DNA from 3 places in the Rossellomorea sp. ABR4_012 genome. Region 3 is predicted to be linked to each of the others. Evidence: riboswitches for the same ligand, from Rfam matches in the RefSeq annotation. Region 3 holds a riboswitch; each other region holds the start of a gene.
The links. Region 3 has a riboswitch for thiamine pyrophosphate ahead of tenA (thiaminase II). Riboswitches for the same ligand answer to the same signal wherever they lie in the genome.
Positions count from the first base shown of each region.

Region 1: another riboswitch for thiamine pyrophosphate. It lies ahead of thiC (phosphomethylpyrimidine synthase ThiC); the one in region 3 lies ahead of tenA (thiaminase II).
Region 2: another riboswitch for thiamine pyrophosphate. It lies ahead of thiT (energy-coupled thiamine transporter ThiT); the one in region 3 lies ahead of tenA (thiaminase II).

Region 1 covers NZ_JBSWVK010000003.1:552,362-560,164, reverse strand. The annotation lists gene ACXAFV_RS15810 (MerR family transcriptional regulator) at 1-718, opposite strand, end outside; gene ACXAFV_RS15805 (YitT family protein) at 887-1,486, shown strand; gene ACXAFV_RS15800 (YfiT family bacillithiol transferase) at 2,115-2,633, opposite strand; gene ACXAFV_RS15795 (hypothetical protein) at 2,764-3,444, opposite strand; gene ACXAFV_RS15790 (small acid-soluble spore protein H) at 3,810-3,989, shown strand; TPP riboswitch at 4,291-4,405, shown strand; gene thiC (phosphomethylpyrimidine synthase ThiC) at 4,544-6,328, shown strand; gene ACXAFV_RS15780 (serine protease) at 6,350-6,517, shown strand; gene ACXAFV_RS15775 (LOG family protein) at 6,773-7,354, shown strand.
Region 2 covers NZ_JBSWVK010000002.1:15,918-23,720, reverse strand. The annotation lists gene ACXAFV_RS09760 (beta-propeller domain-containing protein) at 1-219, opposite strand, end outside; gene ACXAFV_RS09755 (threonine/serine exporter family protein) at 357-812, opposite strand; gene ACXAFV_RS09750 (threonine/serine exporter family protein) at 867-1,628, opposite strand; gene thiT (energy-coupled thiamine transporter ThiT) at 2,068-2,664, opposite strand; TPP riboswitch at 2,736-2,842, opposite strand; gene ACXAFV_RS09740 (hypothetical protein) at 2,929-3,228, opposite strand; gene ACXAFV_RS09735 (thioredoxin family protein) at 3,574-3,900, opposite strand; gene ACXAFV_RS09730 (YflT domain-containing protein) at 4,047-4,370, shown strand; gene ACXAFV_RS09725 (histidine phosphatase family protein) at 4,431-4,973, opposite strand; gene ACXAFV_RS09720 (nuclease-related domain-containing protein) at 5,390-6,349, shown strand; gene ACXAFV_RS09715 (hypothetical protein) at 6,461-7,803, opposite strand, start outside.
Region 3 covers NZ_JBSWVK010000006.1:126,798-134,600, reverse strand. The annotation lists gene thiS (sulfur carrier protein ThiS) at 1-105, opposite strand, end outside; gene thiO (glycine oxidase ThiO) at 89-1,210, opposite strand; gene ACXAFV_RS20435 (thiamine phosphate synthase) at 1,194-1,820, opposite strand; gene ACXAFV_RS20430 (energy-coupling factor transporter transmembrane component T family protein) at 1,832-2,635, opposite strand; gene ACXAFV_RS20425 (ABC transporter ATP-binding protein) at 2,632-4,077, opposite strand; gene ACXAFV_RS20420 (ECF transporter S component) at 4,084-4,662, opposite strand; gene tenA (thiaminase II) at 4,662-5,363, opposite strand; TPP riboswitch at 5,481-5,589, opposite strand; gene ACXAFV_RS20410 (response regulator) at 5,753-6,352, opposite strand; gene ACXAFV_RS20405 (sensor histidine kinase) at 6,354-7,487, opposite strand; gene ACXAFV_RS20400 (hypothetical protein) at 7,615-7,803, opposite strand, start outside.

The sequences.
Region 1 (7,803 bases), on a different contig from region 3:
CACCTAATAATTGGTGGCCTTTCTCTTTAGCATAGGTAATCAAATCAAGGGTTCTATCATAGCTTTGGCGGTAATCACCCCGGTAGTAGAGAGAAATGTAAGTTCCTTCTGGAAGGATGAAGTCATACTCAATTTCCTCATGATCCAAAATAAAAAAGACGGAATTAAATACATCCCTCACACCTTTATGAAGATCTTCAATAGACACAGATGCGCCATAAAGCTGATTTCCAAAATCCTGAATTTTACTCTCATGTTTTTGATGCAATTTTTTGATAGCAAAATCCATTTCTTCATCTCTGGTAATACGTGTATTCAGCTGCAAACAAGGTCGGGCCGGAAGGGATTTCAATGTGAATACATCTGTCTTTATTTGTGAAGCAGATGATAGGATCTGTATTCTATCTTGAATTTTTCTTTGAGTGTTTTGAAGTTTAGCGAGTTGTATTTCTATAAGCTCCTGCTCTTTATGTAATAAACCAAGCGTATTCTCAATGCTCTGATGATCCAAATATTCCTTAATTTGTTTCATGGAGAAATCTAATTGGCGTAAATCTCTGATTATATTTAGTTTGTATATATCATGAAGACCATATAGTCTATATCCGTTCGTATCCCGCCGCGGAACTAATACACCTATTTTTTCGTAATATCGCAGGGAATCGACACCGATACCGTAAAGTTTAGATATTTCATTGATTTTATAATAATTTTTCATAAATACTCCTATTTTCAGACTAAAAAAGATTTGACCTTAGTATTGTACCAGGGTTTAGCATAAATGACAGGCGATAACTTGGTCTCAAAATGAAAGGTCTGATTTTTTATGTTTTTTACCAATTTAATCAATGCAAATAGAAGGTTATTTACTCCAAGGAAATTAGCTATGATTTTACTTGGGACTGCCTTCATCTCTTTTGGATTGTATAACATTCATCAACAAACCAACATAACTGAAGGCGGGAACCTGGGATTATCACTGCTGCTCAATTATTGGTCGGGCATCTCAACGTCTTCTCTTTCTCTATTGCTTGATCTGACTGCTTATTTCCTGGCCTATAAGTATATGGGTAAGGACTTTATAAAGATGTCAGTAGTAGCTTCTATATCTTTAGCTGGATTTATGAGAATATGGGAACTGTTCCCGCCTCTGCTCCCTGATCTCTCTTCTACTCCATTTATTGCATCCGTTTTGGGTGGTATGTTTATTGGGCTGGGAGTTGGAATGGTCGTCAGGCAAGGAGGATCAAGTGGCGGTGATGACGCATTGGCACTCACAATTTCCAAACTTATACGCTGCAGGATTTCGGCAGCATATCTAGCAATGGATATTATCGTATTGTTATTATCACTATCCTATATTCCACTTCATCGTATTGTTTATTCATTCTTAACAGTCATTGTTTCATCTTTAATGATTGATTTGGTACAGAATGTGGGAAGTGAAGGAAAACGTTTGAATCATGAATCCCTGAATGAAGCTTGAAGGGTTGATTACAGGTATGCTTCCCGCTCTACCAGGGAATTTTGATATAGCAAATTAATGGAAGAAAATATATAGAAGGGCAGATTCCTCGAGTTAGAACCTGCCTTTTTAATGCTTTTATCTTGGCTGCTGATAAATATTTGATTGTTTTCTTGTCCCAGGTCTCGTTTTTCGCTTGAAAAGACTAGCTTTTTATGGTGGAACTGCGCTTGGTAACGGGTTATGATCCATTTTCGGAATTTATGATCCATTTCAGAGAAATACGATCCGTTTTCGAGATTTATGATCCATTTCAGAAAAATACGTTCCATTTTCAAAATATATGATCTTATGATAATCATTCTAAACTGGGAGCTTAATAATTTGAGATCCAGGGAATCTGTCCCGCCATCCCAATTCGGCTGCTTTCCATATCCCTTATTAGCACCCTTTACATTTGGTTATTTTTCATAGGCATACAATATAATTTCCATTCCAAGTCTAGGTAAAGGATGAATTCTATGAAACCAGCTTGTCAAAAAGTGAACTCAATAAGCTTTCTTCCACCAGCCTACTCGTCAATGAAGAACCACCGGGACAGGTACAGTGGCTCATCTTAAAATCGAGCCATGGTACCTGTCCCCTCGGTTCACCAGCCCTTACGATCACGCAGAGTAGTAATATGTGCGAGATGGTGTTTACCATGCCAAGCATAGATTCCTATATTTTTCCCTACTGAGACTTTACCTGTATCTGGATGAATGAAAGTCTTTTCCATTTCAGCAGGTGTTAGACTACGTAAAAGCGTAGTCCAGCGTTTGTGCAGTGTCTCGAGAAGTGAAAGTGAGGGATCAATTGGCATTTTATAATCAGGCAGTTCTGCCCATTTCACTTCGTCATATGGCTTAATGACAGGACTTTCTTCCGTAAGAACCCTTTTAAAACGCACGTAGGCATTCATATGACTATCTGCAAGGTGATGGATTACTTGTCGAACAGTCCACCCACCAGAACGATAAGATGTATCAAGCTGTTCCTCAGCTAAGTCATGAACAGCGTTTCGTAATAATCCTGGTAACTCTTCAATCTCATGGATCCAAACACTCGTAACACTGCTGGTAATTTCATCATCGAGTTGGAAAGAGCCGATTGGGTATTTCTTATCCATCACGATTCCCCCTATTAGACCTTTGGTTTTTGCGACTGAATAAATGAGTCGTTAAATAAGTTTACATCTCCCTTCATTCTTCTTACCTTAATACCTTTTTCACTTTCATCATTAATAATAGCCACTAAATCTACTCGTTGGTGTCTTCATCAATCACCATTTCATCGTTTATTTGCGTTATAACTGTTCCTTTAGGTAAGTTCGAAACAAATTTATCGAGGGAAGAATATTTCTCTTCGTTTGAATATAAATAAACCCCTGCTCCATCGTGAAAAATCGTTATAAAGGTCGTTTCTTCCTCTATTTTAAAGGTTGGAATTGACCGTTTTCTTTTTCTTCCCCATTCATTTACTTCCCCCAATACAAACGTTAAATTGTCGGAAAAAGAAATCGAATAAAACTCATTTTGAGAAGGCAGCCAATAGGTTTCATTGAGTAAAAGGGCTAAGGTATCCGAGTCCTTTACCGTTGCAGTAAAACAAGGTGGGTGATAAGTGTGCTTACCAAGGAAATCATAATAATTTCTTTTTTCATCAAGTGATTTCAACGTAAATTCAATGTTATTCTGATTCAAAAAAGCAATGTAATCCTCTTCTTGTTCATCGTAGACAATAAAGGTAACAAATAGGGGATACATATCCTGTTGACTTAAAAACTCCAATAAAAAGTTTTTATTATCCTCTATATAATCTTCTCCATGAGCACCAACAAAATAGGCAGTTTCCACTTCCCCATCGAGCCTTACATGATGCCCTGATTCATCTAAAAACTTTTTTGATACTCTTTCTTCTACAATCCATATTTCTGACATAGTTTTCTCCTAATTTCGTTAGTATTATCATTATTACGATTATAGTGATTTTATTAAAATAACCGGGCTTTTATTGCTCAACTATTCCTTTTTATGTTGCATAGACATTATTTTCAACATTTACAATGCCGCTTTTAACTATCTATTCCACAAAAAGAGGCGTAACCCTGCTTTAGGATTATGACCATAATCATTCAGTGGTTCTTCTGATCAATTGATCTTTTCTTGATATGGCAATGAGCTGCTGCCTTTTAAGCAAACTCAAAAACTTATTGAACATGGAAGATGTTTCAATTACAGCTAGTATATCTAAGGTAGTTGGAACAAATAGTATAACTATTAAAGTCAAAAAGGAGGTGGCTACAATGAATGCACAACGAGCACAAGAAATTGCTTCTTCGCTGATTATGGCTAATGTAACCTATAATGGAGAAGGAATTTACATTGAACACGTGGATGAACAAAATGGAACAGCTACAATCCATTCCCTTGCAAAACCAAATGATAAACAAAGTGTTTCCATAACAAGCTTATTTGAACAATGATTGATCAATTAATTCCCCTTAATAAGAGGCTGGGACAAAACTAAATCACTCAATTTAAATCAGAACTAATTTCGATTCTAATTAAAGAATTTCGAATGATTGTTCGAATGTTCCTTCGGCTAACTTTTGCCCCAGCCTCTATACAATTCTCCCTACCCACTCACCCTCCTCTTATCAAAAATAAAATAAATATCTCCTATTACAAAGCTCTTCCTCTTTTCCAATCTCATCCCTTAGCCTCATTTTCCAAATTTTCCTTTTAAAATAATGAAGTCTCTTGTATACTAAAATCAAATTGAATAGAAATAACTAGGGGAGTCCAATGAGTTGGGCTGAGAGAGAAACGCGTTGAAGTTTCTTGACTCTTGGGACCTGATCTGGTTCATACCAGCGTGGGGAAGTTAGAAGCGTCATTATAGTCATACTACTTCTGTATACATATTAGCCGGGTCCAACCATTTATTGGACACCGGCTTTTTTATGTACTTCATAAGCTCTCCACTTGTTGTGTTCTATATCTTGTCCTTACATTCATAAAAGGAGAGATTATGTCCATGTCAACATCTTCACTAAACGAACAAAACATTTCCATCATGTCTAATTTTTCAGGCAGCAAAAAAGTATATGTAACAGGCTCTAGACCTGACATGAAAGTTCCAATGCGTGAAATCGAGTTAAGTCCGACGACCGGTACGTTCGGAGAAGAGGAAAATCCTCCAGTACGCGTGTATGACACCAGCGGACCTTATACAGACCCTGATTATGATGTCGATATTACAAAAGGTCTTCCTGCCCTTCGCAGTTCATGGATTCAGGAACGCGGCGATGTTGAGGAATATGATGGCCGTGAAATCAGGCCTGAGGATAATGGTTATAAAGATGAAAACGATCCTCGTACGAATCATAACGTGTTTCCTGGTTTAAAACGGAAACCGTTACGGGCCAAAGAAGGGAAAAATGTTACACAACTTCATTATGCAAGAAAAGGAATTATCACACCTGAAATGGAATTTATCGCTATTCGAGAAAATATGAAACCTGAATTTGTTCGGGATGAAATTGCAAAAGGTCGTGCGATTATTCCTTCAAATATCAATCATCCAGAATCAGAGCCCATGATCATAGGCCGTAACTTTCATGTGAAAATTAACGCGAATATCGGAAACTCTGCTGTTTCATCTTCTATCCAAGAAGAAGTTGAAAAAATGACTTGGGCCACGCGCTGGGGTGCTGATAATATTATGGATTTATCGACAGGGAAAAATATTCATACAACACGCGAATGGATTATTCGTAACTCTGCGGTTCCTGTCGGTACTGTCCCAATCTATCAAGCACTTGAAAAAGTAAATGGTGTTGCTGAAGATCTTACCTGGGAGGTTTATCGTGATACCTTAATTGAACAGGCAGAGCAAGGTGTTGATTACTTCACCATTCATGCCGGTGTTCTTTTGCGATATGTCCCGTTAACAGCTAAACGTTTGACAGGTATTGTATCCCGCGGAGGGTCCATCATGGCACAGTGGTGTCTGCACCACCATAAAGAAAGTTTCTTATATACTCACTTTGAAGAAATCTGCGAAATCATGAAATCGTATGATATTGCATTTTCACTAGGCGATGGTTTACGTCCCGGATCTATTGCAGATGCAAACGATGAAGCACAGTTTGCAGAATTAGAGACTCTCGGGGAGCTAACAAAAATCGCTTGGGGGCATGATGTACAGGTCATGATTGAAGGACCTGGACATGTGCCGATGCACCTGATTAAAGAAAATATGGATAAACAATTGGAAGTATGTCAGGAAGCGCCATTCTATACACTTGGACCTCTTACGACTGATATTGCGCCAGGTTATGATCACATTACCTCTGCTATTGGAGCTGCAATGATTGGTTGGTATGGGACAGCGATGCTGTGTTATGTAACGCCGAAAGAGCATTTAGGTTTACCGAATAGAGATGATGTTCGTGTAGGGGTTGTCACGTATAAAATTGCAGCTCATGCTGCTGATTTGGCAAAAGGACATCCCGGGGCCCACAAGAGAGATGATGCCTTATCAAAAGCCCGCTTTGAATTCCGTTGGAGGGATCAGTTTAATTTATCTTTAGACCCTGAACGTGCAATCGAATATCATGATGAAACTTTACCTGCCGAAGGGGCAAAAACAGCGCATTTCTGTTCTATGTGCGGACCTAAATTTTGCAGTATGCGAATCTCTCAAGATATTCGTAATTATGCAAAAGAAAACAAACTTGATACAAAGGAAGCGATTGAAGCAGGTATGAAGGAAAAGGCTGAACAGTTTAAACGGTCTGGCGGTAACATATATCAGTAACTTTCTTAGGGGGTTATCAGGGTGAATGTCAAAAAAATAGAAGAGGAAATAAATCAACTAAAAACTCACCTTGCTCTTTTGGAGAAAAATTTAAAAGAGATCCAGCAAAATTGTGATCATCATTTTAAAGGAAATCAACATCATGAAAAATGTATCAAGTGTCATAAAGTAAATGTTTTATATTATTAAAAAAACCTGATAAAAAGTAAAGCTAAGAGATTCCAGAAGGAACCTTGCCTTAATTATTTTGTTGAGGCAAGGTTCTTTAACTTCTATATATAAGACATGTTTAAGAAGGCGTCCTTCTTTGTCATGCCAGAATGCGGACGATCAGCAGGTCAATTTTGGGATACAAATCGTCATTGTTTATTCAACGATCTGACCCATTTTATTAAATGAAAGTTTAATATAAACTATAATAGTGATGATTAAGGAGGGGATCGATTGAAAAAGGTAGCCGTATTTTGTGGATCGAGTAATGGAGCATCTGATGTCTATATCGAAGGTGCCAAAAAGCTTGGTAAAGAACTGGCTAAACGAAATATTGCTCTTGTTTATGGCGGAGCAAGTGTTGGAGTTATGGGGGCTGTTGCAGATTCAGTTTTAGAAGAAGGGGGACATGTAATTGGTGTTATGCCAAGTTTCCTTGAAAATAGAGAGATATCCCATAAAAACTTGTCAGAGTTGATCATTGTAGATTCGATGCATGAGAGGAAAGCAAAAATAGCAGACTTGGCAGATGGATTTATCGCTTTGCCTGGCGGTCCAGGGACTTTAGAAGAGTTCTTTGAGATTTTCACGTGGGCTCAATTAGGTCTTCATCATAAACCTTGTGGTCTCTTAAATATTAATCATTATTATGATCCACTTATTGCTTTATTTAATCATATGTCAGAAGAACAATTTCTACATGAAAAGTACCGTGATATGGCATTGGTTGATAGTGATCCGAAAGGGATACTTGATAAATTCAAGACATATGAACCACCAAGCGTAAAAACGTACATTACTGAAAAGCAGACCTGATCGTTAAAAACAGACCGAGTTATCTGTTTTCACTCTAATAATAGGGGCGGTTCCCGCTTTCCCAGGGAATATTGAAAATGGAAGATCACATATAGAAGGGCAGATTCCTCGAGCTGGAATCTGCCCTTTTTAATGGTTTTATCTTGGCTGCTGATAGATATTTGATTATTTTCTTTTCAAAAGTTTCGTTTTTCGTTTAAAGGCCCAGCCTTTTTATGGGGGAAATACGTTTGATAATGGTTTATGATCCATTTTCGGAATTTATGATCCATTCGACAAAAAATACGCGCCGTTATCTGCATTTATGATCCATTTCAGAAAAATACGATCCACTTTCAAAATATATGATCCTTTGATAATCATTCTAAACTGGGCGCTTGGATATTACGTAATAATTAGAGTTCCAAGAAACCTGTCCCCCCTTCCCACTCCCCACTCCACCAGTAATA
Region 2 (7,803 bases), on a different contig from region 3:
TTTACCATCTGAATCTTTCACAACGATATTCCTGTTATTGATCGTGCTTTCCCTGACCGGCTCAGAAAATTGAAGGTTCCATGAATTTTCATTCATCACGATAAGCTTGCCGTCCAGACTTCCCTCTGCCATGACGGCAGGTTTCTGCAAATAAAGAATCAGTCCGAAAGCAGCACACAATAGGATACCTGCAAGAATGATAAGATACGTCTTTTTCATAGGTTTGACCCACCTTTTTGTTCTATTTTTACATTAGACGGACGGAGTGGAAGAAAGTTACAGCTTCTCGTGAAAAGCAACAGGTTCTTCTGCACGCAAAAAAACAGATCCTGTCTCCAAGATCTGTCCTTCTCTCGTTATCTCATTCTTCGTGCGCTGGCATTGAATCTGGCATTGCGTATGATTTGATTGATGACTTCAGAAAAGATGAGTCCGACGGCGATCGAGCCCGAAATCATGAAGGCCTTCGCTGCCAGGTTGATTGCTGCATTGTAATCATTTTGAACAAAGTTCCTCATGGCATCATACGCGAGTCCGCCCGGCACAAGCGGAATGATTCCAGCTACACTGAAGATGATGACTGGCGTTTTGTACATTTTGGCAAAAACCTGGCTGATGACCGCTACGACAAATGATGCCAGCAGAGTTGCGAGTACGGCATCCGTTTCATTTAAAAACATGATCATGTAGATGATCCAGCCCAGCATTCCGACAATCCCGCATTTGAATAGGGACTCTTTCGGTGCATTAAAAATAATGCCGAATGCAGCCGCAGCAATGAAGCTGGTGATTAAATGCTCGATGATCCACATTCCCTATTCACTCCTTTACATTACTTAGTAGTGTTACACATGTATCAAACAGCATTATATCAACGTAAAAACAACTGCGATGCCGGTACCGATCGCAAAAGCGGTCAAAAAGGCTTCCGCTCCTTTAGACAATCCTGAAACCAAATGCCCCGCCATCAGGTCGCGGACAGCATTGGTAATGAGCAGCCCGGGTACAAGCGGCATGACAGATCCTATGATGATTTTATCCAGTTCCTGTCCGGCTCCAACATGCACAAAGCCGAACGCTAACATCCCAATGATGAAAGACGCAAGGAACTCCGCAAAAAATTTGATCGGAACGAGGCGATGTAAATAAACCACACTCATATACCCTACCCCTCCTGTTATGAAGGCAGGGATAAAATCTTCCCAGATACCTAAAAACATAATGAGAAAACATCCGCTGGCAATGGACGCAGCAAGCACTTGAATAAAAAAGGAATAAGAATGGTCCGCTTCCTCAAGTTTTTCAAGCTCACTGTAAGCCTCTTCCAGGCTATAATGGCCCTGGCTGATTTTCCTGGAAATGCTGTTCACCAAGGTGACCTTTTCAAGATCTGTCGACCGTTCATTGATGCGGATCAACTTTGTCTTCGTCGGTTCATCGGTTTCAATGGAAAAGATGATTCCTGTCGGCGTCACATAGCTGTGCGATTCTTTAATTCCATAGGAAGCGGCTATCCTCATCATCGTATCCTCCACCCGATACGTTTCCGCCCCGCTCTGAAGCATGATCTTTCCTGCCAGCAGGCAAACTTCCATTATGTCATACCTTCGTATCATTTTAGCTTCCATAAAAATCTCTCCGTGCTATCGTTTTTTGAATAGGTCTAGTTTATAGGAAAAACGGGCCTGTAAGCAATGAGGAGTGGGAATTAATTTTGATCTGTGGATGGTTGAGGGGATATGAGCGGATTTTCCGGCCTGTGCGGGGGTGGATAAGTACGTTGGTGAAGGTGGGCCTGGATGGTTAATCGCCCCGATCTTATTTTATCTTCCATTTTTTTGATTTATCTGCCGTTATTTCGATTTATCGTCCATTTTTTATTTTTATCTGCCGTTTATTTATTTTATCCGCCAAATTCTCAGTATATCTGCCATTCTTCAAATTCCGACAATTATCGCTTTCCCATCGTCCCTCTTTTTCATTGACAATCTGCATCAACTGAATTCGCATCCATTTTTGTCCCACAAAAAAAACCGACTCCCGGAGGAATCGGCTTATTTCATATAATCATGAAGCTTTCCGCTGGTCATTCCCTACTGAAACACCCTGCCTGACTAACCGCGGAGAAGTCGCAATTAAAGGAATCAGAACAACCGAACATAATAATGCGGAACCGAGCATTGTTACCCCGTTTGCAAAAAGCGAGAATAGAACCGGGGACATGCCTTCCGGAGCATACTCTTTGAAAAAGATGAAGCCTGCAATGAAATGCCAGAAATAACGGGCTAAACTTCCGGCAACCGTTGCCGCGACAATCCACATATACAGTTTTGATTTATTCTCCGACCGTAATGAATGCTGGATGCGGCGAACAAAAAGGCCTGCAAACCCAATGAAAGTGAATGCAATGAAGTACTCAATGATCATTTGAACAGGAGTGACGATCCATGCATTGCCAAGCGCCACCTGCAGCACTCCCCATACAAACCCTGCCAACAGGCTTGCTTTAAATCCTCTGCGGAACGCCAAAATGAAAATTGGCACCATCGAGAATGAAATCGAGATACTCGGTGACAGATCAATCGACGGAAGCAAATCAAGGATAATGGCAAAGGCAGCCATTAATGCAGCTTCAATCAATACTACTAAACTTAAAGATTTCATAAAAAAATCTCCCCTTTTTTTCTAAACGAAACCATAAGGGAGAGTCAGCAAATTCAAATAGGCATAGTGATCCTATCTATCTTCCACATTCCTACGCTAGTACTAACTAACAGGTTCAAAGGGTCAGAACAGGCATTTTGCCGTTCACTCTCAGCATATCGCTCCCCTTGTGGTCACGTTTATTAAATTATCATTCCAGTACGTATTATACACGAAAACATAAGATAATAAAAGAAAATGCGGGCATGAAATTGAAGGGTACGATCAGGGACTTTCATTGAGCGGGTCGTGCAGGATGATGACCGGCATAGACTTGGGGGCAACCATGAAACCATAGACTCTGCCTTCTTTATCTTTGTAAGCAACAGAGTAATCCCCGAATTGCGGAGAGAACTCCACGTCCTCGTATTTCAGATCCAGATGGTTGTACTTCCAGCCTACATACAGCTTGGTGGAAGCGCGGGCAGTAAGGTGCTGAACAATCGTAATCTGATTGGCGGCAATAAATAGGATAATGGCGGCGATCGAAATGATTACTTTACTTGCTCTGGACAACCTCAGCATCAATACCTCTCCTTTCCCGGAATTCAATCAGAATATTCCGTATATTATCTCTATTATATACTTATTCACTAGGACATGACAAAAGAGCTACTTTTTTCAAAGAGTTCTTATCAAAATTTCCCATTAACCTGGTATAATTCCTGCACTCCAGCAGCGGCCCTTATTATCGGTGCTTCGAATCCCCTTTCCCTCTCTCTGACCTATCATTTTCTCATTGAAAAAAGAGCTCCCAAAATGACAGCGTTTAGGACCCAAATCGATGTTGTCCTGAAGCATATTTAACGATCATTTAACTCTATCAACCCTTCTACGATATGGCTTCGGCGTTCTTAATCAAACGTTTGTTTAATCCTCAAGCATCGTGATCAATCTTGACAAACCGCTGTCCAATTCATCGATCGGGACGAATCGTGCTTTCCTCATCATTTCTTTCCCTTCCACAAACACAATGACTACAGGTACCGTAAAAATCGAGTACTCCCCTGCCATTTCAGGAATTTCATCGGCATCCGCATGAACGGCTGTAATGCCAGAATACTTCTTCAACACTTCCTCTACTTGAGGCAGTAACGCATGGCACACAGAGCAATTTGGTCTTGAGATATATAAAAGAACCATTTTTTCGTTTTCAATCGTACTTTTAATGACTTCCAGCGTATGTTGTTCTTTCACGTTCAATCCCCTTCCTTTCTGTAAGTGCTGTTAAGGTTATATATTCCCGTTTTCCCTTCCAAGAATCCATGTACGGGAGATGTTTATTTTTTCATAAACCGGGAAAATAACGACTGTATTCGAAAATGATATTGGAGGAGATTCACATGAAACCGACTGTTAAAGAATTCTATAATGACGATGAATTAATTTCAGAAGTGGAAAAGTTATCTTCTCAAGGCATAGACAAAAAGAATCTGTATGTACTATCCCATGACGATGACCGTACAGAGCGCGTGGCCGACAATGCCAATGCGAATGAAATCGGTGTAAAGGAAACGGGCATCGGTACGGCAGTAGGAAACATGATCCTCAGCAAAGGCGACGAACTGCGCAATCAATTACAGGAGATGGGCTTTACGAAACAAGAAGCCGATCAGTACGAAGAAAAGCTGGATGAAGGAAAAATATTATTATTGGTTCAGAACTGACAGGTGCCTTTCCCCTTTAAATAATGTAATCTAATTCAGAAGTAAAGGATGATCCGGGAATCATCCTTTTTCTTTTTTAAAAATATAAATCTTTCCATTTTGAGGCCTCCTGAATACCGGACCGGAAAAACCACGTTTGACCAGTTCCTTTCTCACAAACATCATCACCCCTCCGTGTCCGACAATCAGCACATCCTGATCTTCTGAGATGATCCTGTCTACGATACTCTTAATTTTCTCCAGCACCTCTTTCTTGCTTCCGGACTGAGATGGATGATCGAACCACCACGCCAGGCGAATGGCAAATAGATGAATGAACAGAGGAAGCTTCATTCCGGACGGGAAAATTGGCGCCAACGGAATTTCCCTTAAGTCATCAAGGAAAATGATATCTCCTTTAAACACATTTCGCGCCGTCACTTCAGCTCTCCTCATACTGCTGGAATAACAGGATTTCCACTCGATCCCGCTCAACTCAACGTCATTCTCTTCCACATCGGAAGCATCATATTCCTTTACCCAGTTCATTAATTCCTGTGAGGACACAATTTTATTTGGATAACCTCTCTTCACTTTAAAATGGCGAATTAGTCCAATTTTCATTGTTTTCTCCTTTGGATTTTTTATTTTATTATATCTTTCATTAATATGGTTTGGGCCGATTTATTATTTTTGTGTGGTGGATCGTTAATGGGTATCTGGCAGATGCTTTTCTTGCTATCGGCGCTGGATGTGTGCTGGCATTCTTGATTAGGTTTTTTGCCGGAGGGCCAGATTAGAATTATTCTTATAAGATCATAAAACGTTGAATAGGATCGTATTTTAGGAAATAGGATCATAAATTCGGGGATAGGATCATAAATCCTGAAATGGGATCGTATTTTCAGAAATAAGATCATAAATCCTAAAATAGGATCATATCTCACACCCTAATCCAAATAATGTAACAAAAATAAAGGAGTTTTCACCTTCAAAAGCGAATTATGCATTATCAAGGTTTAAGGAGTGATGTTTTGATATTGAAAGAACGAACAATTCCATTAAAAATCCTGGAGAATGCAGCTTTATTAACGAGGCTTGTCCCTTTTCATGAAATAAGGCCCCAGATCGAGCTTGATTTAAAAAAGAGAAAGGCCGGCTTCAATGGAGAAAAAACTGTAGATTATCATCTGAGCTTTCTGACCGGTAAGCATTACTGGCTGTTTTTCGACATCAGACTTCCTCTCGATCCTCACTACTTTCAAATCGACACCCTCCTTCTGACCCCTTACTACATCCTGGTCATCGAAGTGAAAAATGTCTCCGGCACCATCAGGATTGATCCCCAAATTAAACAATGCACTCGAATTTATAAAGATATCACAGAAGGATTCATCGATCCCATTTCCCAAGCTAAACGACAAAAGCATTTCCTGCAAAAGTGGCTGTCACTCTATAAGATCCCTCTTATTCCTATTGAATATCTGGTCGTCATCAGCAATCCCTCCACCACGATTGAGTATACTTCCCGCCCGGAATCCGGATCTCCCTATCTGAATATCATTCATTCCCAGAACGTAATCGATCGCATCATTGAATTAAATCATTTATATCAAACTAGCATTCTACCGGACAAAGCTCTCAAAAAGATAAAAAAACTCCTCCTTACAAATCATGAAGAGGCCCCCTCCAATTGTCTGCAAGCTTATAATCTTACAAAAGAGAATATCCTGCCAGGGGTCCTGTGTGAACATTGCGGTCACTTACCATTAAAGAGGATCAATAATTCCTGGTCCTGTGAAAAGTGTGCAACGTTGTCACCGAATAGTCATATGAAAGCGATCGACGACTATTTCCTTCTGATTGATAAAAAGATGACCAATCAGGATTTAAGGAACTTTCTTTGCCTTCCTTCACGTAAAGTCGCGACTCTACTTTTACAAAGGTCGGGTCTAGTGACAAACGGTAGTGGGAGGGGCACCTTTTACACCAAGCCTTAACAAAGAAGCATGCAGTCACAAGCTGCATGCCTCTTCTGTCTATGTCGTGAATACCTCTCTCCCATAAGAAACCCCGTCTTGGACTCCTTTAACAAACATCTTTAACCTAGCCTAATCTTTAAACGAAAACCTCCAAACAGCAAAATTCACAACCAGGAGAATGACTAAGTACATATAAACTCCATATTCCAACTTCAATGATAGAACATGCAAACCAATAAATGCTCCGATGATGATATAAAACGGCAGCACCTTCCAGCCGTCGCTTTGCTTCACCCCGTCAAAGCTTTCGGTAAATGGAAGTCCGTCATTCAGCAGTTTGTAGCATACAACTGTGTAAATAAATGCACTGACGAGCACTACGATTAGCCCCGGGAGCAGCTTTAAACCAAAAAGAAAAAGGAAGCATACGGCAATCACCAGATATAGAGGTATGAAAAGTTTTGCCAGGAATGCTTTCAATGTTCCTTTATGAATGGGAGCATGACTCTCGACAGGTGTCACCTTATAAATCCAAGACCCTTTATATTTCCCTGAATATCCCAGCTGCATCACAACTGTCGGAATGACGATCAAGCTCGCATAGATGGACAAGTACACCATGCTTGAAGACAGGTCTTCAAACGAAGACATCATCAGGTGATTGAAGACGAAGATAAACGGCAGGATGATGGCGAACCCAAGTCCGGGGTAGACTTTCAATTTAAATTCACGCTCATTTTTCATCATATAATGGGCGAATTGGTAAAATGCACGTTCTTCCCTGGTGTAGCACATGAGTTTCATGAAGCTTTTTCCCAACAGGTTGGATTTCCTGCGTGCCTTTCCCGCATGCGAATTAAGTTTCTGCAGATTCCTCTCGAAAGAAGGGAGGATCTTAATGTAAACTGTCAAAGCTGCAAAAGGAAAAAGAAGCGCCATCACAGAAAACAGGATGATCAGGGTGCTGTTATCACCGTTCAGAACCCATTCAAACATGGAACCAAACCACATCGGAGGAAAGAATATCTGCCACCACTGTGCCGTGAAGGCCACTTGCAGATCGACAAACTCAAATGACCTCGCCACCACCTGATATCCCACTGCCAGCCCAATCGACAGGCCAATTTGAACATAGTTGATGATATCCTTTAATTTTTCCCCGTCAAAATATTTTAAGATAAGGTAATAAAGTAATGCGGTAAAGACAATTATCAGGATATCAGTTAATACGATCCCCGCTAAAAAAAGCAGGAAGAACCATAATCCCTGATTGATCAGCGCTACAATCAGCGGAATGATCGTCATAGCCCCTGTTAAGAAAAACAGGTAGACACACACGTGGATGCTCTTCGCCAGACTGATGGTCTTCTTCTCCACCGGCTTTGTAAATAAGATGGTATTGTCCCGGATGTCCAATATGACGACCGAGAAATCCGAAATCATCGAGGTCATGACGATGAACATGATGACAG
Region 3 (7,803 bases):
GACAATGAGGATTCGATCACTTAAAGAAAAGTGATTCATCATGTCTGTGATTGTCGACAAAGTATCGGGGATTTCCACAAATTGACCGTTAATTCTTACTTTCACTATTCAACATCCTTTCATCCTTATCACCCAGTCTGAAGATGGGGTCGTTATCTTTTCTTTCGATTAATTCAGCCATCAAGATTCCTGTTAGAGGCGCGAGTAAAATTCCATTACGGTAATGACCCGAAGCGACCGATAGACCTTCACAGCCTGGAACTCTACCAATCAGGGGACGAGAACGTTCCGTTTTCGGCCTTACACCTGCCCAAGCTTTCTCCCAATGTCCAAATGCAAGGTACGGAAGAAGTGCAATGGCTTTATTCATTAATCTATTGATTCCCCCCACCGTAATCGATTCATCAAACGTATAAGGGTGTTCAGTGGCACCAACCAAAAGGCGATTTCCTGGTTTCGGAACAAGATAGCAACCATCTGTGAAAATTGTCCTTTTTATTTGCGGGCTATCCAGCACGACAGAGAAGCATTCTCCTTTGACTGGATATCCGCTGATAGCAACCCCTGCAGTATTCAATATCTCGCGGCTCCAGGCGCCGCCTGCGACAATGACTTCACTAGAGTTATAGGTTCCATTCTGTGTCCTGACCCCATTGCATTTGCCGTTATCGTGAAGGAAACCAAGCACCGGTGAGAATTCCTTTATTTCTGCACCGAGCCGCACTGCGGAACTCGCCAGTGCAAGTGTGAGCTTTCGTGCAGACACATTACCGTCTTTGTCCGCATAGATGCCCCCCATATTCCTTTTTGATAATCCGGGTTCAAGCCTTGACACTTCTTCTTCAGGAAGCCATTCTACATCTTTACTTACGGCTGTCAGCCTTCGTAAAGCCCTTTGTTCCGATTCAGTGAATGCAAGCTTGATCATCCCATTTTGATTGAATTCAACGTCTATTCCGCTTATTTCTCTTAATTCTTGCGAAAGAGCAGGGAACATATCCCGGCTTTTAATGGCAGCCCTCAACTGTTCTTCATCACCATCGAACTCAGTATGGACACCCAGCATCCCGGCTGCAGCCGAAGAAGCTTTTCCACCGATCTTGTCCTTTTCGAGTATCAATACCTTTTTCTTTCTTTTTACTAACTGATAAGCGATTGAACATCCGATCACCCCGGCTCCCACAATGATGACGTCATAATCTTTGTTCAAAATTCTCACCTCTATCAAGCTGTACTCGATATTCTTTTGCGGAGCTTACCGGATCCTTCGTAAGAAAAATCCCGGATAGGACGGCTATACCTGCAGCACCTGATGCTATGATATCCTGCACATTTCCTGGTTTGATGCCACCAATAGAAATGACAGGGACATTGACTGCATCCACAAGCTCCATTACTTTCCTCGTTCCCACCCCGGGCTTGCCAGCTTTGGAAGGTGTGATGAATATGTTTCCGTAAAAAAGATAATCCGCTCCTTCCTCCTGCAAGGAGACCCCTTCATCTATCGAGTGAATGGACGCTCCGATTTTCATTGAAGGAAATATCCTTTTAACCGCTGACACTCTTAAACTATGATGAGCAAGGTGCGCAGCTCCAGCACCGGCTGCAGCTGCAACATCCACCCTGTCATTGACGATTATCCTATCCGGAGGAAAGCCCCCTCTGACTAATTTCCTGAAAGCCATATCTATTTCGCGTGCTGTCCAACTCTTTTCCCTGATATGGAGAAAATCGATGAATGGCTTAATGGCCAGGGAAATACGGACCATTTCTTCTATTCCTTGTTGACCAGTTGTAACAGCATGAAGCTGTCTCTTCATTAAATCGCCTCCTATCCCTGATAACGTACATCCCCAACAGGGAAAATCGGATATGTACCCGAAGCATAGTAACTGATCATCACCATGGCGATGATCACGACTAAAAACAGTCCGTCTGATTTCGAAAAACCGATGTGATAAAAATATGTCCTCTTCCCGCTGCCGGAGAAACGTTTAGCCTCCATGGCAACAGCAATCCGATGCGCCCGCCTTATACTTTGTGCAAGAAGCGGGAGAGCGTAGGACCGGAAAGTGAAAAACAATCCGGCAACACCTTTTCTACGTTTTACCACCCGTACTTTCATCGCATTGCGGATGGTCACGAATTCTTCAGCAATAATCGGCAGCAGTCTGAACCCCGCCATAAAGCTGTATGCGTATTTAGGTTTCAGCTTCAGTTGCTGCATCATTGAATAGAACAGCTTGACCGGACGGGTGGAAAGCGTGAATAATAATCCCAGCAGGGCGAAAATAAAGGCCCTGAAACCTATGTGGATGCCTCGATAAAAGCTTTCTTCTGAAATCTGGATGAGTCCCCATTTCACCCATATGACATCTCCTTTTCCAAATAAAATCATCGAAGATGCCGTAGAGGTAAAAACAAGGATGAAAGGCAGCAAAAGCAGGGATTTGACTTTCACAGTATGACCAGAGTACAACCAGAATAATAGAAAGGAAAAAGCAGTTAAATAAACAAGCATATTCAATCGATGGATCAGCAGAATCACGATAAACAGAATGACCATGATGATGAGTTTGAAGCTCGGGTTGATTCGATGCAGCCAAGTCTCCTTGAAGACGAAATCGATATTCACAAGACTCCCTCCTTCACTTCATATGATTTATAACACGGTTCATCCTTCACCAATTCACCTTCTTCGATTGTCCATATCCTGTTCGAAACGGACCTAGCAATATCCTCATCATGCGTCACCATGAGTATGGTTGAACCTTGAAGCTGCAACTCCTTCAACATTTCCAGCAATTGAAAGGTATTTGCCGCATCTTGGCCGAAAGTGGGTTCATCCAAAAGAATGATATCCTGACTGATTAAGATCGATGCGGCAACACTCAGCCGCCTCTTTTGTCCCATGGATAACTGATATGGATGCTGATGACGATGTTCTTCCAGGTTGAACCTTTTCAGAATGACCTTCACTTTATCCTCCAGCACTTTCCCGCTGCTAGTTTTCTGCTTTAGGCTAAATGCAATTTCGTCAAAAACGGAGTTAGCGACAAATTGAAACTCAGGATTCTGAAAAACGAATGTACAATGTTCGGGAGTTTTCTGTTTGTTTACTTCATGGCCAAAAAGTTCGTATCTTCCTGTCGTTTTGATAAATTGCATCAAACTATGTAGAAAGGTGGATTTACCTGCCCCATTACTTCCAAGGATCGAAATCCATTCCCCTTTTCTGACAGAGCCGCGGCCGATCGTTATTTTCGGATGCTTATTCAGATACCCTTTAAAATTCTCAACTTCCATAGCCATTCCACCTAGAAGTTCGTCTGTTTTCGGAAAGGGACTTGACCTTATATACTCATCCCATGCTCCCGGATACCATACTCCATCTTCCTTGATGACTTCTTTGTACTCTGTTAAAACTTCTTCTGCATTTCCATCTGCAAGTATCTCTCCAATCTTGTTAAAGAGGATGATGCGGTCGACTAAGTCGACTACGTAATCCAACTTATGTTCCACGATCACTACCGTTTTATCGCTGCTGATATGTTTGATCGTCTCCCAGATATCCTTTGTTCCTGCCTCATCCACTAACGCGGTCGGTTCATCTAAAAATAACGTGTCCGGCTCCAGCGCAAGTACTGCAGCAATGGCAAGCCGTTGTTTCATTCCCCCTGACAATTCGGAAATCCTAGTATGGGGATCTGGCAGATCTAATCCCACTTTCTTCAATAACGCATGGATCTTATCCTCCATCTGTTCTCTTGGTACATTCAGATTTTCAAGTACAAATGCAATTTCCTCATCCACATAAGGCATGCAAAACTGTGCCTCGGGATCTTGAAATACATACCCCCAGGAAACAGGATAAGAAATGGAGGATACTTTCATCGGTACCTCATAAGAATGCGGGATCAATCCGGCACATACATTGAGCAATGTTGATTTCCCACAGCCGGAAGGACCAAGCAGCAGGACCTTTTCCCCCTTACCGATGGAAAGTGATAAATCTTTAAATATGAATTTATTTCCACCAGGAAACTTCAACCTCAGTTTTTCAATCTTCAAAAACATTCACACCTATCTGTCAAGAGCTTCGTAGTCTTCCTTCTCAGTTGGTCTGACAAGGCTTGTTACACCAGTTTGCTCTAGAGATTTTACAAGATAGAAAGCTCCGATTCCTGCAATAAGTACAGAACCAAGCAATCTTGCTCCCAAAAACAAAAGTAGATTCCAAGTAGCAAGATCTCCGATATATCCTTTATACATATCCATCAAAATCGATCCGAATGCAGACATCACGGCAGCCAGGCTTATGATGGTGAGATTGTTAAGTTTGTATCTTGTAACGAAGAAAACGGCTTCAGCAAACAGCCCTTGCACGATACCGAACAGCAGCACCTCAAGCCCCCATTCAGACCCCATGAGAAATTCCCCGGACGAAGCTGCGATTTCAGCGAGCAGTGCTACTCCAGGCTTACGGATGATTAGGAAAGCGACTGTCGCAGCCATGAACCACATCCCATAAATAAGCTGATCAGCATGCAGACCGAACGGCTTAATCATGTTGTATAACGGTCCCCAAATTTTATAAATGACACCAAATCCAATAGAGATGACAACCGTAACGAGAATATCCGTTAATCGTAACTTCGCCATTACTTCACCAGCTTTCCAGAATGTACTAGAAGATGATGTTCAAACGGCCATTTCTCCATGGAGTATGCCATTTCCCAGAATTGAAGCTCGTAAATACTGCTGATCATGAACAGCTCTTTCATACGGGATTTTTCTTCATCTGAAGCTTTTTCAGCCAACTCGTCCAGACGGTTGATTTGCTCTTTCACCAGTTCACCAAACCACTCCCCGCCGTAAGCGGCAATCCATTCCCGATAAATGGGTTCATCCGGTGAACACAGCTTCAGGCGCTCACCGACTTCATGATAAAGCCAGTAACACGGTAGGATCGCAGCGAGGATATCAGCAAGCCCCCCAAATTGTGCCGCCCTGTACATATGGGAGGTATACGCATATGCGGTAGGAGCGGGCTTGAATTGTTTCCTTTCTTCTTCTGTGATACCCAATTGAACGGAAAACGTCTCATGCAGGGACAATTCCGCTTCATTCGTGCCCTGGGCATGGGCTGCCATTCTTGAGGTGGTATGTAAATCCGGTGCTTTAGCGGCTCCCAACGCCTGAACCCTGGAAAAATGAGATAGATAATAGGCATCCTGCAGCACATAATAGCGGAATTTCCCAAGTGGAAGTGTGCCGTCACCTATCCCTCTTACAAAAGGGTGATTGAAGCTTGCTTCCCATATCTCATTCACTTCTTCTCTTAATTCATTTGAAAATGTCATCACTGACTCTCCTTTTCTATGACGACCCATCACCAAGGAAACAAAAAAGCCACTTTCCATTACGCAAATAGCGAACAGAAAGTGGCTTGAATAGGCAGTACATCAGACAAATTATGTAACCTTCAAACACCACTTCCCTACGCTGGTCTCAACCAGATCAGGTTCAAAGGGTCTTAAAGTTACACTTTAATCTCAGCCTTCTTGAAAGGCACCCCTAGTGGATCGTCATATGTAATTTTGAATTCGATGTAATCGTACCATGTAATTTTTTCTTGTCAATCTTTTTTACATCTCCTAATACCCCGCACCGTTAAAAGAAGCTAGGAATTCAGGGTATCCAGAACCTAAATTTTTTTCTTCAGATTTTCTTAAGATGTATACATTCTGTTTTATTTAAACCAGCCTTTTTCTTTAGAATGAGTTATGGCTTCGATCCGATTTTTCACTTCAAGTTTATCGAGGATCGTTGAAATATAGTTTCGTACAGTACCTGTTTTCAGCTTAAGCTCTTCAGCGATTTCTTTTGTATTTTTTCCGTCTGCCACAAGTTCAAGGACTTCTTTTTCCCGATCTGTTAATGGATTTTCTTCACTGTACATATCATCCATCAGTTCAGGAGCATAGATCCTTTTACCTTCCATGACAAGGCGAATTGAGCTTGCAAGTTCCTCACTCGGACTGTCTTTTAATAGATACCCTTTGACTCCGGCCTTTATCGCACGCTGAAAATAGCCAGAGCGTGCAAAAGTAGTCAGGATGATGACTTTGCAGCCTTCCCCTTTTAATTCTTCCGCTGCCTCAAGTCCGGTCTTCTCCGGCATTTCGATATCCATCATGCAAATATCAGGCTTCAGGCGGCGGACCAGGGATACGGCTTCTTCACCATTGCCCGCCTTCCCCACAACCTCTAAATCATCCTCTAAATTAAGCAAAGAACCTAATGCACCCAGCATCATCCGCTGGTCTTCAGCAATTACAATGCGAATCATCTCATTCCCTCCCTATCTGTTTGATCACTTTAGGAACTCTCATAATCAATGTCGTCCCATTATCAGAAATGATTTCGAGCGTCCCGTTCACAAAATCAAGCCGCTCTTCCATCCCTCTTAATCCGCTTCCTTTTGATAGGTCTTTATCCTTGTGCAAACCAATGCCATTGTCCTTTACCTTTATAGTTAATTCATTATCGTATTCATCGATTGTTATTTCACATGTATCAGCCTTACTGTGCTTTACGACATTTGTGACTGCTTCTTTTAAACACATGCTTAATATATTTTCAAGAAAGAGTGAAGTATCCGGGAAGCTGGATTCCTCGTCTATTATCAATTCAATATCAGCAGCTTTAAGGATTTGCTTGATCCTTACCATTTCGTCTTCCAAACGGATTCCACGCATTTGGGATACCATCGTGCGTACCTCTGTCAATGCGGTCCTGGCTGTTTGTTGTACGTCCTTCAATTCCTCTTTTGCCTGCTCGGGATCTTTGTATACCAATTTTCTGGCCAAGTCACTTTTCAAGCCTATTAGGGATAGCTTCTGTCCTAATGTATCATGCAGATCACGTGCAATACGCTGCCTTTCTTCTTGTTTGACAAGTTCCGAAATGCGTTTATTCGCATCCTCAAGTTTTTCTTCGAGCCACCCTTGTTTATTGCGATTGTAGATATTGAATGGAAGCAGAATCACACTGATCCAAATGATCAGGATAAACGGTATTTGAGAGAGGAATAAGTCTTCCTGCTCTACAAACTTAAAATTAATGGAAGCGGTTGTAAGAACTAAATGAATGATATACAGCGTCAAGAAAGCAATCCGGTTTTTTATATTCCCGTTATAGTAAGCAATATAAAATGCAAAATAAATAAAATTAAACTGTATGGTCATCGTTATGGAAATCGCGATTAAAAAGGATGTCCATAAATAAACCGGCCACTCCTTTGAAAGGAAGGCGAGCCTTAAAAAGATGAAAAATAAAATCGTCAATGTGATTCCTACAATGATTTCAACCGTTGAAGATGATTGAAAAATAAAATAAAAAGGTAAAATGCTGATGATACTCCATATGTAAGGCGAAATACCTGAGCTTTTCTGAATTCTAATTAATTTATCGGGGAGCTGCACGATCGATACCTCATTTGTATGAATGTTTGTTGTTATCTTACCATATTCCTAGTCAAACATATGAATAAAAAGCGTATACAAATCCTTTTTGGAATCGTATACGCTGTAATATTGTATCCTGTCTTCATCAATATTTCCTGTTTTGAATCGCGATCTGTTTCAACATGAGTTCGTGAGATTTTTTGATGATATCTGTCAAAACATCACCTTTATATATTCTGCCAATCTTCGTCTTTTCCTGATAATATTCTACAATTTCATCTAATTGCTGAGCGGTTTCTTTCTCGATTCTGACATTTAACTGAATTCTATTAGT